DNA from 3 places in the Clostridium ljungdahlii DSM 13528 genome. Region 2 is predicted to be linked to each of the others. Evidence: riboswitches for the same ligand, from Rfam matches in the RefSeq annotation. Region 2 holds a riboswitch; each other region holds the start of a gene.
What was found. Region 2 has a riboswitch for FMN ahead of CLJU_RS07305 (FGGY-family carbohydrate kinase). Riboswitches for the same ligand answer to the same signal wherever they lie in the genome.
Positions count from the first base shown of each region.

Region 1: linked by a shared signal. The riboswitch ahead of ribD (bifunctional diaminohydroxyphosphoribosylaminopyrimidine deaminase/5-amino-6-(5-phosphoribosylamino)uracil reductase RibD) and the one ahead of CLJU_RS07305 (FGGY-family carbohydrate kinase) in region 2 are both predicted to bind FMN.
Region 3: linked by a shared signal. The riboswitch ahead of CLJU_RS01315 (ECF transporter S component) and the one ahead of CLJU_RS07305 (FGGY-family carbohydrate kinase) in region 2 are both predicted to bind FMN.

Region 1 covers NC_014328.1:2,410,429-2,415,892, forward strand. The annotation lists gene CLJU_RS10835 (riboflavin synthase) at 1-23, opposite strand, end outside; gene ribD (bifunctional diaminohydroxyphosphoribosylaminopyrimidine deaminase/5-amino-6-(5-phosphoribosylamino)uracil reductase RibD) at 39-1,157, opposite strand; FMN riboswitch at 1,329-1,444, opposite strand; gene CLJU_RS10845 (methyl-accepting chemotaxis protein) at 1,541-3,196, opposite strand; gene CLJU_RS10850 (chemotaxis protein CheW) at 3,217-3,708, opposite strand; gene CLJU_RS10855 (chemotaxis protein CheA) at 3,737-5,464, opposite strand, start outside.
Region 2 covers NC_014328.1:1,609,458-1,614,921, reverse strand. The annotation lists rRNA gene CLJU_RS07315 (16S ribosomal RNA) at 1-557, opposite strand, end outside; tRNA gene CLJU_RS07310 (tRNA-Met) at 1,094-1,169, opposite strand; gene CLJU_RS07305 (FGGY-family carbohydrate kinase) at 1,474-2,994, opposite strand; FMN riboswitch at 3,154-3,267, opposite strand; gene CLJU_RS07300 (dienelactone hydrolase family protein) at 3,345-4,163, opposite strand; gene CLJU_RS07295 (winged helix-turn-helix transcriptional regulator) at 4,325-4,693, shown strand; gene CLJU_RS07290 (MerR family transcriptional regulator) at 4,735-5,464, opposite strand, start outside.
Region 3 covers NC_014328.1:271,354-276,817, reverse strand. The annotation lists gene CLJU_RS01320 (hypothetical protein) at 1-1,477, opposite strand, end outside; gene CLJU_RS01315 (ECF transporter S component) at 1,586-2,212, opposite strand; FMN riboswitch at 2,300-2,416, opposite strand; gene CLJU_RS01310 (Tex family protein) at 2,760-4,925, opposite strand; gene CLJU_RS01305 (M28 family metallopeptidase) at 5,087-5,464, shown strand, end outside.

The sequences.
Region 1 (5,464 bases), 800 kb from region 2:
TCTTCTACTAGACCAGTAAACAAGTTTATCCCTTCTTTCTAATTTTCAGCATTTATTACATAGGCTTGTATCATAATGTCCTCTCCCACATTTTCTGCACATATATCTTTTAATTTTATACTGTCTGAGAGGTTTCCAATTCCATATCCTTCAACTGAAGTTTTAGCATTCTTACCTCCAAGTATTTTAGGTGCAATAAAATAAATAACTTTATTTACAATTCCAGACTTCAGTGCAGAAAAATTAAGTTCTGAGCCTCCCTCAACAAGTACACTATCTATACCCATTTCTCCAAGTTTTTTAGTTAAATATTTTAAATCTACCCTTCCTTCTTTATTTTCTGTACAGACAACTATATTTACTCCCATAGCTTTTAAAGACTCTGCCTTGACCTTATCAAACTTTTCTGTACATGCTATTATTATTTCTCTTTCACGAGAAGTTTTGAAAATTTGAGATTCAACAGGCACTCTCAGCTTTGAGTCTACAATTACAGCCTTAGGACTTTTACACTTTTCTTCAAGCCTTGTAGTTAAAAGAGGATCATCTAAAATCACAGTACCTACTCCAACCATAATTGCCATAACTCTATTTCGCATCTTGTGAACTTTTAACCTTGATTTTTCACCTGTTATCCACTTAGATTCACCACTAACTGTAGCTATTTTTCCATCTAAAGTAACTCCAGATTTTAAAATTACAAAAGGTAACTTTGACTTTATATAACTCATAAATATCTCATTTATTTTTACAGCTTCTCTTTCCATAACCCCGGTAACCACTTCTATGTTTTCATCTCTTAAAATTTTTACACCTCTCCCTGATACAAGAGGATTTGGATCTACACTTCCTATTACTACCTTTTTTATTCCAGCTTCTACTATAGCTTTTGCACAAGGTGGAGTTTTTCCATAATGTGAACAAGGTTCTAACGTTACATACAGATCTGCACCTTGTGCATTATCTCCTGCTTCTCTAAGTGCATATACTTCTGCATGAGCCCCTCCAAAGAACCTATGATAACCTTTCCCTATTATCTTTCCATTTTTAACTATCACAGCTCCCACAAGGGGATTTGGATTCACAAATCCTTTTCCCAATAAAGCTAGTTTTAAAGCTTCTTTCATATACTTTTCATCTGTATTTTCTTTTTCCATAAGATTCACTTCCATAATTAAATTATATATTTATTTACTTTTTTATAAAAATATTACATTATGTACTTATAGTAATCCTAATTTTCTTGAAATTTTGCATATAAAAATTCCCTGAAATAACCTTCAGGGAATAAAATTACAAAACATATAAAAACATAGCCTAAACTATATCTTTACTTTCTTTTATCCAGACTTTACTGTCGGTACTGGAATCAAACCAGTTCATGCTATAAAAGCTCGCGGACTATACCGCCGATCGGGAATTTCACCCTGCCCCGAAAGTTTAACTTTATTAAGTTTTATTATGTTTTCAATATATACCTATTTTTTTCTATTGTCAATGGTAATCTCCCAATTTTTTATGTTTTTTTGTATTAATATCCCTAGTCTCCTAAATCAATTCCATGATATTTCTTTTTTGCCTTCATATCTTTTAACATATTAAGTACTTCTGGATTTATATTTTCCACTTTATCATAACTAGAATTTATTCTTCTTATTTTAAATTTCTTAACTTGCTCTAGCATAATATCTGCCTGATTTGAAAGTTCTTGACTTGCCGCTGCACTCTCTTCAGATGTAGCAGAATTTTCTTGAATCACCTGAGATACTTCCATTATTCCACTGCTAATCTGTTCTGCACCAGTAGCCTGCTCTTTAGAAGCTACTGCTATGCTTTCCACAAAATCTGCTACCTTTGTAACTCCTTCTACAATCTCACCAAGAGCTTCAGCTGTTTCATTTGCAATCTTAGTACCTTTATCCACCTTTTTAATAGAATCTTCTATTAGTGCAGTAGTTTCTTTTGCAGCATCCCGTGACTTTGCAGCTAAATTTCTTACTTCCTCAGCAACTACCGCAAATCCTTTTCCATACCTACCTGCCCTCGCAGCTTCAACAGCAGCGTTTAAAGCCAGAATATTTGTCTGAAAGGCAATATCATCTATGGCCTTTATAACTTTAGATATATTCCCCGAAGCTGCATTTATATCATCCATACTTTTAAGCATTTCATCCATATGTGAATTTCCCTTAACTGCATTATCTTTCACATGTTCAGTCAATTCATTTGCCTTAACTGCATTATTTGCATTAAGCCTTATTTGTGAAGAAATCTCTTCTACAGAAGCCGTTAATTCCTCCACAGAACTTGCTTGTTCCGTAGATCCTTCTGAAAGAGCTATACCTGAATCTGATACTTGTTTAGCACCGACAGCCACCTGATTTGCCGCAGCTTGAATATTTGTTACAACTTCATTTAAATTGTCATTCATCTTTTTAGATGCCTTTGCAAGTATTCCTATTTCGTCTTTTCCACTAATATCTATATTTACATTTAGATCTCCATTTGAAACTTTATCTGTAGAAAGCATAAGCTCTCTAATTGGTCTTATTATGGATAGTGAAATAATTGTTCCTAGTAATGCAGCAGCAATCACTCCTATAACTATAAAAATTATAATTAGTTTTCCGGTTGCACTGGCTGTTTTATCATTGTTCTGTGAAAAGCTTTCTGCAAGATTTTCTTTTAAACTTATAACCGTTTTCAAATTATTTGCCACATCACTCTGTGCTGCATTAAGCTTGCTGTGAATTAGACTTACTGCACCTTTGTTATCACCTTTTTTTACCGCATCAATAATTTCATTAGCTATTTCCATATACTTTGCTTTAGAAGATTTAAGATTTCCAGTTGCCTGTTTCCCGGAATCAGTTAAAAGTGTCTTTGAAAATTCATCTAATTGACTATCAAAATCCAAGCTAGATGAATTCACCTTATTTATATATTGATTCATATCCGATTGATTATCTGCTAAAATAGCATCTCTTAAATGTGCTCTTATATCTCCATAAGATGAATTAAGTCCAGTCAACTCTCCGAGTGGCACTGTCATATTTTTATATAATTGAGTGTCTAAATCATTGATTTTATTCATATTGATTAATCCGAATATCCCAATTATACACATTACAAGTACAATTAACGCAAATCCTACAAATAGTCTTATACCTATTTTTAAATTGTTAAATAATTTCACACCCATCCACTCCTTTTATATTAAATATTACTTAAGCTATCTGTATCTCCATGGTTTAACAGTTTATCGCAATCTAAAAGCAATTTTACATTATCTTGAACTTTCCCTATGCCTTTTATAAATTTATTTCTAATTTTGCTAATTTCTGGAGGATCTACAATTTCGCAATCAGGTATATCTATTACCTCGGAGACACCATCTACAATAAGTCCTACATAAATGTCCTCAATCTGAATTACAATAATGCATGTTCTATCATTATATTCTATTGCCTCCTTTTTAAATCTTAACCTAATATCCATTACTGGTATTATTTTGCCTCTTAAATTTATAATTCCCTTTATATATTCTGGTAGTTCAGGTATTTCACTTATTGGTTGAATTCCTATTATTTCAATAACGTATTTAATTTCTATACCATAAAACTCTTTTTCAAGAGTAAAAGTAAGATATTTATTCTTTTGAGTATCTTCTTCTTCAACTAAGCTATCATCTACTACAATTTCTGACATATTTATATTCTCCTTTCACTGCGCACTTTTATTTACCAAGCATATTTACAAGTTCACCTATATCAAGTATTAAACTAATACTCCCATCTCCAAGGAGGGTACACCCTGAAAGTCCATCTATATTTTTTACTTTTTTTATATAGTTAGGCAAACACTTTACTACAACCTGCTGTTGTCCAGCTAATTCATCTGCAAATATGCACAATCCCATATTGTCTTTTTCTACCATGACAATTATTCCATCTTCTAAATTTTTAACGTCAGTTTTTATATTGTATAATTTGTGTATACGGATAAGAGGATAACATTTACCCCTCACCATTATCATTTCGCCGCTGTCCATATTAGAAATCACATTGTTTTTTTCCACACTAAAAAGCTCTTTTATAGACGTAATAGGAATAGTATAATAGGAATTTCCTACCCTTATATTCATACCATCTATAATTGCAAGGGTTCGAGGTATTTTCATCGTTATGGTAGACCCACTATTTTCCAAACTATCTATTGAAACTGATCCACATACATTTTGAATATTTTTAACTACTACATCCATACCAACCCCTCTGCCACTAAATTCTGTAACATTTTCATTAGTGGAAAACCCTGGAATAAAAATTAAATTATAGATTTCCTGGTCGCTCATTTCTTCTGGATTTTTCTTAAGTATCCCATTTGAAATAGCTTTTTCTAATATGCTCTTCCTATCTAATCCTCTGCCATCGTCTTTTACAATTACAACAACATCATTTCCTTCATTTTTTGCTTCTAAGGTAACAGTTCCATTTTCACTTTTTCCAAGACACTTTCTATCTTCTATTGATTCTATTCCGTGATCAATGGAATTTCGCACCAAATGCATAAGGGGATCTGATATGTGTTCAATTATATTTTTATCTACCTCAGTATCCTCTCCAATTAATTTTAAATGAACTTGCTTATTTAACTTTTTACTCATATCATGTACTATACGATTCATTTTGTGAAATACTATAGATATAGGTACCATCCTTACAGACATTATCACATCCTGAAGCTCACTTGTAATTTTATGAAGCTGTCTTGAAGATTTTTCAAAATTATTCAGTTTCATCCCCTTTAAATCAGAATTTTGAGTAACCATAGCTTCGGCAATAACCATTTCCTCTACTAGATACATTAGCTTATCTAGCTTGTCCACTTTTACATTTATAAAATCTTGTATAATTGATTTATCTTTCGTATTTTCATCACATACGTTTATGCCTTGATTGGATTTAGTAGACTGCTGAAGCTGTTCAGCATCTTCTAGCTGTTCAAGTTTAAAGGTTTTTAAGAAAACTGCCTGGTTTAAAATTTCACAAAGTTCATCATAAGATTTATAGGATTTTATAAATATTTTAAAACCGCTTTCATGTATTGTTTTACAAGTATCATCATTTTCCATTATATCTTTAGGTATATAGTTAATCTCTTCTGAAAACTCTCTCAAAGTTTCCACTACAGTATAAGCCCTCAAGTTTTCCATTTCACAGTCGTCTTCAAAAAATATAAGTGCCTCATATCTATTAGTCAATTTGATTTCTTCATTTCTATTTTCTGTACTAATGTTCTCCTTAGGTTTTTGATTTTGTAACTCCATAAGAAAATTTTTATTGTACTCTATTATAGAATCACAGTTGCCATCCACTTTATTCCCATTTTTTATTTTTTCAAGTTCCACTTTTATAAAATCCACACATTTTAAAATCAAGTCTGATAAACTTTCGTAATCTAC
Region 2 (5,464 bases):
CCTACGCACTCTTTACGCCCAGTAATTCCGGACAACGCTCGCCACCTACGTATTACCGCGGCTGCTGGCACGTAGTTAGCCGTGGCTTCCTCCTTGGGTACCGTCATTATCGTCCCCAAAGACAGAGCTTTACAATCCGAAAACCTTCTTCACTCACGCGGCGTTGCTGCATCAGGCTTTCGCCCATTGTGCAATATTCCCCACTGCTGCCTCCCGTAGGAGTCTGGACCGTCTCTCAGTTCCAATGTGGCCGATCACCCTCTCAGGTCGGCTACGCATCGTCGCCTTGGTAGGCCGTTACCCTACCAACTAGCTAATGCGCCGCGGGTCCATCTCAAAGCGGATTACTCCTTTAAATCAGTCTCCATGTGAAAACTGATTATTATGCGGTATTAATCTCCCTTTCGGGAGGCTATCCCCCTCTTTGAGGTAGGTTACCCACGTGTTACTCACCCGTCCGCCGCTAATCCACTCCCGAAGGAGCTTCATCGCTCGACTTGCATGTGTTAAGCACGCCGCCAGCGTTCGTCCTGAGCCAGGATCAAACTCTTAATTTAAAAGTTTATATGGCTCTGTTGAAAATCAATACTAACTTCGCATTTCTGCGTCAAACCTTTCGCTGTGGTGCTCATTTACTTAAGTAAACTCCGCTCCTCACTCAAGGCTTTCCTTGAACTACTCGTTATTATTGATTTTAATATATTACATTTCAGCTTGTTAGCAAAATATAATACATTATTCTTACGAAATTACTTTTTTAGCTGCTCTCGCAGCTCAAAAGAATTGCTGGTTTATTCTAAATAAGTTGTACTTATATCTTCCTCTGTTTAATTTTCAAGGATCATTTTGCTGCCTCACTTCGACAACTTTTATAGTATATCATCTTTGTTTCAACCTGTCAACTAGTAATTTACTATGAATTAAACTTTCTAAGTTATCGTTCAGTTGCGACAGGAATTATATCTTATCACATCTATTTTATCATGTCAATTAGTAATTTATTTCCAGGTTGTTCATTACATTATATATCTTTTAGTAATATAATTAATAACTTTTATATAGTACTATGCAAACTGAATTACTATAATACTCTTGGTTGCGGGAGCAGGACTTGAACCTACGACCTTTGGGTTATGAGCCCAACGAGCTACCAACTGCTCCACCCCGCGTCATTATATACATTTATATTAACAACTATCCTTGGTTGTACTGGCCGCCTCTTGAAGCGACAAGTGATATCTTATCATATATGCAGATATAAACAACTAGCAATATTCGGTGTTTACCATACAATATTATAGCAATACCTCATTATGCTTCTATATACCCAATAATTCATATAGTGACACACCTGACATAGTTTGCTGAAAATAAGTATTACCTCTCAATTAGTATTAGTCAAATCTCCGACCTACTAGTATCAGTCAGCTCATTATGAAAAATGAGTTAGCAACTAACTGCTAACCACTTTTATCACTTTATGTTACTATCCACACCACTTAATACACTTTTTCTAAGTACATACTGCTCCTTATATACATTTGAATTGTTGGCATTTGGACTATATTTATTGATAATTTTTATATTGTTGACAAGTGCCTCTTTTAAGTCCTCTATATCACCTTCTGCATATGCACCAATAATACAATCTGTAAGTACAGCACCTCCTGACACTTCTAGTGTAATTGTTTCACTTTGCATAATGTCTGCTTTAATTTGATTCCACAAATCATCTTTACTTCCACCCTCAGTAATAGTAATTCTGTCTATTTTGATACCAGCATTTCTATAATCATTTGTAATTTCCATATAATCATAAGCAATAGCCTCCAAAACAGACCTCCATAAAGCAAATTGATCTGTATCCAAGGTCATGTTCAAAAAACAACCTTTTATCTTTGAAAATTGACCATATCCACCAGTTAAATATGGTAAGAAAATCACACCATTGCATCCCGGTACAACCTTTTCCGCTCCTCTGCTAAGCAGTTTATAATAGCTATCATCATCAGATTTTTGACAAATGTTATCCTTAAACCAACGCAGTGCCAGACCTCCAGTTCTAACAAATCCCCAGTAAAAATATGTATTTTCTAAAGTGCCGCTGTTAAAAATCAATTCACTTCCTCTTTTACTAAGCTCTGGAATAATCCCATTTGTAGAGACACAGAACATGGCACAAGTTCCTGCAACATCTACAGCCTTATTTGCTTCAAGAATTCCACTTCCCAGCATGGACTGCATTGTATCACCTGCACCAGCACAAATTGGTATGCCATGAGGACATCCCGTTTCCTTTGCTGCACTTTCCGATAACGTACCAATAATATTCCAGGGCTTTACAATCTTAGGCATATAGCTTTTAGCTATTCCTAATATATCAAGCTGCTTATCTGACCATTCCTTTTCATACACACGATATCCAAGGCCCCATCCTGACATAGTTCCCCAATCAACAAAAGCATCCTCACTCTCTAAACCTGCAAGATTCATCAAAATATAGGGAGCATTATGGACAAACTTTTTGCCTCTTTTTTGAAATTCTTTATTATTTGCTAAGATCCATCTTGCATGCAGTGCTGGAAACATACAGCTTGGATCAGCATTTCCGGTTTCCTTTCCCCAAATATCAAGATTCAATTTCTTAAGGACTTCAACATCACTCTGTGTTCTTGAATCCAGATAGTTTATGTAAGGTGTAATTGCCTTTCCACTTTCATCTATACCTACAATTCCACAAATAATTCCATCCCCCATAATTACTTTAATTAAGTTAGGATCAATTTCTTGTTTTTTTAACTGTTCTATGCACTGTTTCATGCCAAGTCTTGTAAGTAAAAGATATTCATCTGCATCCATATCAACCCATCCTGGATGAGGATATTTCAAAGTTGTCCTATTTGACGATTTTGCTACACATTTCATATTTTTATCATATACAGCAACCTTTACGCTTTGAGTTCCTGCATCAAAAGCAAGATAATAATGTTCCATTTTATATATTTAGCGAGAGGTACATAGAAATTGCAATCTCCCACTAAAGTTCGCCTCTTTTCTTTATCATACTATCCATATGTAATTTTAAGTAAAATAAAATAATCCCCTAGGTTCTCCTAGGGGATTGTAAACATAATAAACATATACATCTTGTTTATCCACCTTCTTTCATCCAGACTATACTGTCGGCTTCGGAATCTAACCGAATCTGCCATATGGCTTGCGGGCTGTACCGCCGATAGGGAATTTCACCCAACCCCGAAGGATATTTTATATAACTTTACCATTAATATATCATTATGCTTTTTCTCTGTCAATGCTCATATATTACTATAAACTAGGCTATTTCATACAATCAAATACTTTCTTAAAAAATCTAATGACTTAGATATTATTTCACATGTTCTATCATTATCATTAAATAAATCAAATGCATGTCCTCCTGTAGGATGATTATAGATATCAACAGTTAAATTGTTTACCAACGCTTTTGTAATAAACTTATCAAGTGATTCATTAAGTATTGGATTATCAAGTCCTGCTCTTGCAATAAATAATGGTGGAATTTTCTTTGAGTTTTCATCTATAAGATATATTGGTGAATATTTTTCTACTTCTTCATCTTCATCTGATATATTAATTCCAAGTAATTGTCCTGCATGTTTAAAATCGGTCAAGCCATAGTATGCAATAATACATTTAACATAATTAGAATACCTGTGCATACCTGCATATAATCCAAAAGGAACACCCCCTGAAAAACACCAGATAGCAATTTTATCCTTGTCTATATTTAATTTTTCATTATTTTCTACCAAGTATTTGATAAGGATATCTATATCACTATTAATTTCTTTAATGCTAAATCCTTCTGACAAAACTTTATGATTAAAAGTTACTGCATTTAAACCAGAAGCTGCTATTAACTTTCCCATTGAAGTATATTGTCCCACATCTTTAAAATTTACAAATTTCGCTTCCCCATGTACTAATATTACAACAGGTAATTTTTCCTCCTTCTCATTACTAAAAGGAGTATACATATCCATTAAGAATTCTTTCTTACCATTTGTTTTATATACTAGGTTTTTTAATATATTAACATTCTCCATGTTGTCTATCTTATAAACTACCTCTTTTTTTAAAATTTCCTCCATACTTAACATACTAAATTCTCCTCTAAAGCATTTATTTTTTGTTAACAAAATTACATCGTCAAATTTGACTTATGCTATAATTATAGTATTATATTTTTTAATGTTAAGTAGGCACATAAATGTGCTGTAGTACCCTTTTGGATACTACTTTTATGGGAGAAGGATAAAAAATGGATGATAATAATTGTATAATGATTCATAATGGAATACCATATAAATGCTCTATATCACTAGCACTAAGCGTTATCGGTGGTAAATGGAAACCTTTGATTCTGTGGCATTTAAAAGATAAGGTTTTACGTTTTGGAGAACTAAAACGCTCTCTTGATAATATAACTCAAAAAATATTAACTCAGCAATTACGTGAACTTGAATCTGATGGCTTGATAAATCGTCACATATACACTCAAATTCCTCCTAAAGTAGAGTATTCTTTAACTGAAAAAGGTAATACAGTTGTACCTATTTTAGAAATAATTAGCAAATGGGGAGCTGGCTATTGCAGCTCACTTAGTGTAAATAATTCCAAGAAACTATAATTTATCAGTTAAAATAAAACATTTTTTAACTCATTCATCTTCTATTTTTCTTCATTAAAACTCTTTACTAAATCGTTTATACCAAATCCTAAATTGCCTTTTACTCCATTCTCAATATCAAGCAGCATCTTAGTGTCATTTTCTCTATACTTTTTATAGTTCTCATTAAGCACAGCTAGATATTTTTCAAACTCTCCTTGAATAGGCTTAATTATCTTACAATACTTTTTTGTAAGTTCAATACATCTAATAAAGCTGCACTTTGCTTCCTCATCCTCCTTTAAAGATTTTACAAATTCAATTTGATTATTTACTGTAGTATTTTTAATACTATCATCATAGTTCAATAGCTTTTTAACTTGATTACCTATCGTTGTTCTAAATTCATCTAATTTATCATCATCTAAATCTTTTAATTCTTCTATTGGATAGTCACTTTCATCTACTTCCTCAGCAGAATCTAAAAATTCCACAAGCTTTAACCATACTTTCTTCTTTTCATCATTATCAATTTTAACTTCTAAAAATGGCTCATACATAACGGCAAACATTTTTCCAAAGTTTCCTGGAAATATTCTAAGCAAACTATTTGATATAAGTTCTTTTTTATTATCTCTAGACAGTTCCAGCGTTTCCCGCAGCTTTTTAATTTGTTCTCCTGAATACTTATAATCATCTGGATTCTTTTCCATAAGACTTGATATGATCAACTTACTTTTTTCTAGATAACTTATGTTCTCATCTATTTTTTCTAAAGCGTCCATTAAAGCT
Region 3 (5,464 bases), 1.3 Mb from region 2:
TATAATAGTATGAATTAGATACAGTATTGAATACTTTGAAATCGTTCATGTTATTGTTAAGCACCTGTACAATATTTCCACTAAGTTGATTTTTGCCATCTCCTTTTTGATCTAAAACTGTTCTTATAATATCCTTCATCTCACTAGTCTTTATGTTTATCTGTTCTTTTATCTGGCTTACAATGTCATCCATACCATTTTGCTTTATAAAATTATTATGGTGAGGACTTTCAACTTTACTTCCTTCCTTTTCAGAAAACTTTGAAACCGTATTTGAGGTATCCTTTTGTTCTAAATTCTCTATATCCTTAGAAGAAATGCCCTTATCTGTACCTGTTTTTTGTTCTATATTTTTAGAAGACATATCTTTATCTATACTTGTCTGCTGTTCTATGCCTTTAGAGGAAATATCCTCCTTTACATTAGATGATTGTTCTACATTTGGAGATTGAGTTTTTTCTTCACCTACTGAATTTTTGATTTTATTTAAAATCTCATTTAACTTATTTGCATCCAATCCCTCACTATTTAAAACAGTTTTATTTTCTACGCCAGCCCTTTCTGTACCTGTCCTACTAACAGTGTCCTTTTCACTCTGTGTAGAAGCAATATTGTCCTTAGTAGCTATGTTTTCTGCTTTGCTGTCACTATTTTCACTTCTATATACTTCAGTTTGGGCTTTTTCGGAAATAACTTTTAGATTGTCTTTTGTACCTTCAACTTGGCTTTGTGGCTGTACATTAGTGGATTTCTGTCCAGATAGAGTTTCTCCCAAGAATTTTATTTCATTATATATGGTTCCGTCTTTTTTAAATACATTGTTAAAACTTTTTATATTATCTTCACTTAGTTCCATATTGTTTTCTAGGAAAGTAAGCAAATCATCACCACTTATCTGTTTTAGTTGACTAAAAAAATTTTTTAATGTACTAGTGGTAAATTTACCTTCTGTGCTTTCAGGGGATATGCCTCTACTATCCAAATATTTATCTATAAACTCATTTTCTTCATTAGGCTCACTTTTTATTTTGTCTATAAAATCCAGGGTAGTTTTTATATTAGAAATATTGCTTTTGGTAAGTGGTATTTCGTGCTTAAGCATGCTTTTTACAAGCTGGTAGTCATCACTACTTAAATTAAGGTCACCGGATTCTCTAATAAAACTATCTATAGAATCTTTGCCTCCGACTTGTTCTCCATCTTGGGAGTTCACAATTTTTAACTTAAGCTTTCCATTTTCGAATCCTTGTACTTCTAGTCTTACAAGCTTATTTGGCAAAAAATCTACTGGGTTTTCTATTTCCGCAGAAAATTGCCATCCATCTAAAAGTTTTAAAAGTATCTCTCCCGTAGATTTTTTTAAATCTAAAATTCTAGCGGAAAATTTTTCACCTACTTCAAAAGATAATTTAGTAGATATACGCTTGTTATCTACATTATAACTACTGTTTACATTCCATATACCTGGCAAATTCATCACCCTTTATAATTTATTCTCTTTTTAAGTTATGTATAAATTATCGTACAAAAATGTTTTTTCATAAAGATAAAAATAAAAAAACCTGGGATAAACCCAGATTTTCCTTTAATTATTATGTTCTGCCAAACCTCTGCTTTTACTCTGCTCTTGTTTCAGTACCGGTGATACACTCTTATACAAAACTAGTGTAAGTGCTGTAAGTAATAATCCTTTTAATAAATTAAAAGGTACAATAGCAAATAATATCAAGGTATTTATATCTGTTATACTTCCATTTACTTTTCCTGCTGCTGCTACCATTGCACTTATAGGGAAATTAAGTACTTTTTCATAAAGCGGAAGTAATACAAAGTAATTTAACACTGCAGCAAATACTGACATAGCAATAGTTGCCGCCCCAAGACTAACTGCTGCTGTCTTTTTAGTTTTATGTCTATTATATAAATATCCTGCTGTAAACACTAAAACTGAACCCACTGCAAAATTTGCAAACTCTCCTATAAATGCTGTTTTTCCATCAAATATTCCATGAAGTATATTCTTTAAAAGCTCTATGGCAACTCCAGCTCCAGGTCCAAGTGCAAAAGTGCCTATTAAAGCCGGTAAGTCACTTATATCAATCTGTAAAAACGATGGGAACACAGGAATTGCAACTTCTATGAACATAAGTAAAAATCCAATTACACCTAACAATGATATCTTTACTAGCCTGTTTAACTTATTGCTTCTCATATCTAACATCCCCCTAAAATATTGTGTATAACCTTCTAAGGTAAGCAAAAAAGCCCTGATAAAATATCAGGGCTAATAAACGCTACATTTTACCTTCTTTCATCCAGACTCTACTGTCGGCCTCGGAATCTCACCGAATCATACCAATTATGGCTCGCGGGCTATACCGCCGGTGGGGAATCACACCCCGCCCTGAAGATTATATTTTAAATTTTCAAATTTATTATAATACTTTTACCAGCACATTTCAACATATTCTTAAAATAACTTTTATCCAATGATTACCTTATCTAATAGTCCTATAGTTTCTGTTTGTCCGATCGCTACCATCGATAACACCCCATCGCACACAGCGAAAGCGACTATCACCAAATCAAAGATTTGGAATATCTGCTTTTCTTCAAAGTGGGGTATAAGCACTGCTACGCGCCTGGATAAGCTCTTCCCCTAAAGGATAACGTATTCTAAGTGCTAAAGACACTAAGAATACTGTTTAATAAGGTTCAGATGGAGAAAGGTATTCCTTATAAGCAAACTCCACCTGAACCTAAGAATCACTTGATTTCATGCTAAGTGATATTCTCTTTCTCTTTTCATCTACTTCAAGTACAGTTACTTGGACTATATCTCCTACTTGAACTACATCAAGTGGATGCTTCACAAATTTATCTGACAACTGACTTATATGAACAAGTCCATCCTGATGAACTCCAATATCTACAAAAGCTCCAAAATCTGCTACATTTCTAACCGTGCCTGTAAGCACCATACCTGGCTTTAATTGATTAATGTCTATTATTCCAGTCTTAAGTATAGGTTTAGGAAGTTCTTCTCTTGGATCTCTACCCGGTTTTTTTATCTCTTTTATTATATCTTTTAGAGTTGGCTCACCTACATTAAGCTTTTCTGAAAGAACGTCTATGCCTATTTTATCAACTCTATTATCTATACCTGAAAGTTCTCCATTTTTTAAATCTTCCATATTATATCCAATAATTTTCAAAAGTTCTTTTGCTGCATCATAAGATTCAGGATGGACAGAAGTATTGTCAAGTGGCTCACCGCTTTCCATTACCCTTAAAAATCCTGCACACTGTTCAAAAGCTTTGGCTCCCAATCTTTTGACCTTTAAAAGCTCTTTTCTGTTTTTAAATTTACCATTTTCCTCTCTATAAGCTACAATGTTTGACGCTATAGCAGTATTTATTCCAGATATATAGGATAGAAGAGAAGGCGTTGCTATATTTAGGTCTACACCTACACTATTTACACAATCTTCTACAATTCCCTTTAAAGATTCATCCAATTTCTTTGGTGCAACATCATGCTGGTACTGCCCTACACCTATGGATTTAGGATCTATTTTAACAAGCTCTGCTAAAGGATCTTGAAGCCTTCTGCCTATAGATATAGCTCCCCTTAAAGATACATTTATGTCTGGATATTCCTTTGCTGCAAGTTCCGATGCAGAATAAATTGAAGCTCCTGCTTCAGATACAATTACATAGTACAGGTCCTTTCCTTTCTCTTCCTTAACTTCTTTTATAAGTTTTCCAATGAGTTCTTCAGATTCTCTGCTAGCAGTTCCGTTTCCAAGGGATACAACATTTACATCGTATTTATATACTAGCTCTTTTAGTTTCTTTATAGATCCTTCCACATCATTTTGAGGTGCAGTAGCATATACTATTGCGGTATCTAACAACTTGCCTGTATCGTCCAATACTGCAATTTTGCATCCATTTCTAAAACCAGGGTCATAGCCAAGTACATTTTTTCCCTTTATAGGTGATTGCATCAAAAGCGCCTTCAAATTGGCTTTAAATATTTTTATAGCACCTTCTTCTCCCATATCTGTAAGTTGTGACCTTATTTCTCTTTCAATAGATGGATAAATTAGTCTCTTTAGCGAATCTTCTACACTTTTTTCTATATAAGTATCTGTTATATTATTTCCTTTAAGAGATTGATTTTTTAAGTAAATTTCTATATTCTTCATATCACAACTTATCTTTACAGATAAAACTTTTTCTTTTTCCCCTCTATTTATAGCTAGTATTCTATGAGGTGGAATAGACTTAACTGCTTCTCTATAATCATAGTACATTTCATAAGGAGTTGGTTCTTTGCTTTCACCCTTCGTTTCAATTATTCCATTTTCCCAAACAAATTTTCTTATCCATTTTCTATATTTTGCTTCATCAGAAATAACTTCACTTATTATGTCAACTGCACCTGCTAGTGCATCTTCTACAGACTCAACGCCCTTTTCTTCATTTATAAATTTTTCTGCATACTTTTCTATATCATCTTGGAAGTTACCAGCTAAAATAGCTTCTGAGATAGGCTTAAGTCCCTTTTCCTGTGCAATAGTTGCTCTGGTTCTTTTCTTTGGTTTATATGGTCTATATATGTCTTCTACTTCTGTTAAAGTACTGCTGTGTTCTATAGAATTCTTTAATCCTTCCGTAAGTTTTCCCTGTTCTTCTATTATTCTTATTACATCTTCTTTTCTAGATTTAAGATTTCTAAGATATGTAAGTCTTTCTGCCAGTTTTCTTAAAGTTACATCACTCATGCTTCCTGTAAGTTCTTTTCTATATCTAGCTATAAAAGGCACTGTATTACCTGAATCTAAAAGTTCAATTACACTATTTATATATTTTTTATTTACACTAAGCTCTTCAGCTAATGTATCTATTATATTATCCATTTTTACCTCCTGGTTAATTTTATTTATGATAAATCTCTAAGTTAAAAGCAGGATTAAACATATTGAAAAAGTAAATCAGCTAAAAATATATTACAACAGTTATATACACTTTGGCAAATTAATATATATTTAGAAACACTTTATTTTAGAGGTTATTATTAATGAAAAAATTTATGTTTATACTACCATTAACTATATTTTGTATTATTTGTTCGTTAAGTTTTCAATATTACTATTTTATACATCCACTAAATTCTTTAAAAGTTAAAAATACTATTTCCTATCTATCTTCAGATAATTTTAAAGGAAGGCTTACTGGGACCTTAGAAAATTATGAAACAGCGGCTTTTATAAAACATTATTTTAAATTAGAAAATTTAAGTTCTTACAATAAGGACTATCTACAATCTTTTAATGTGGTTTATCCTGAAAAAATAGATGCTGCTCCATATCTCATAGTAAAGGATAAAAATGGCTTTATAGTAAAACAGTATAAGTATGCTGCAGATTATAAGGAAGATATGCTAAATTTTAAAAAT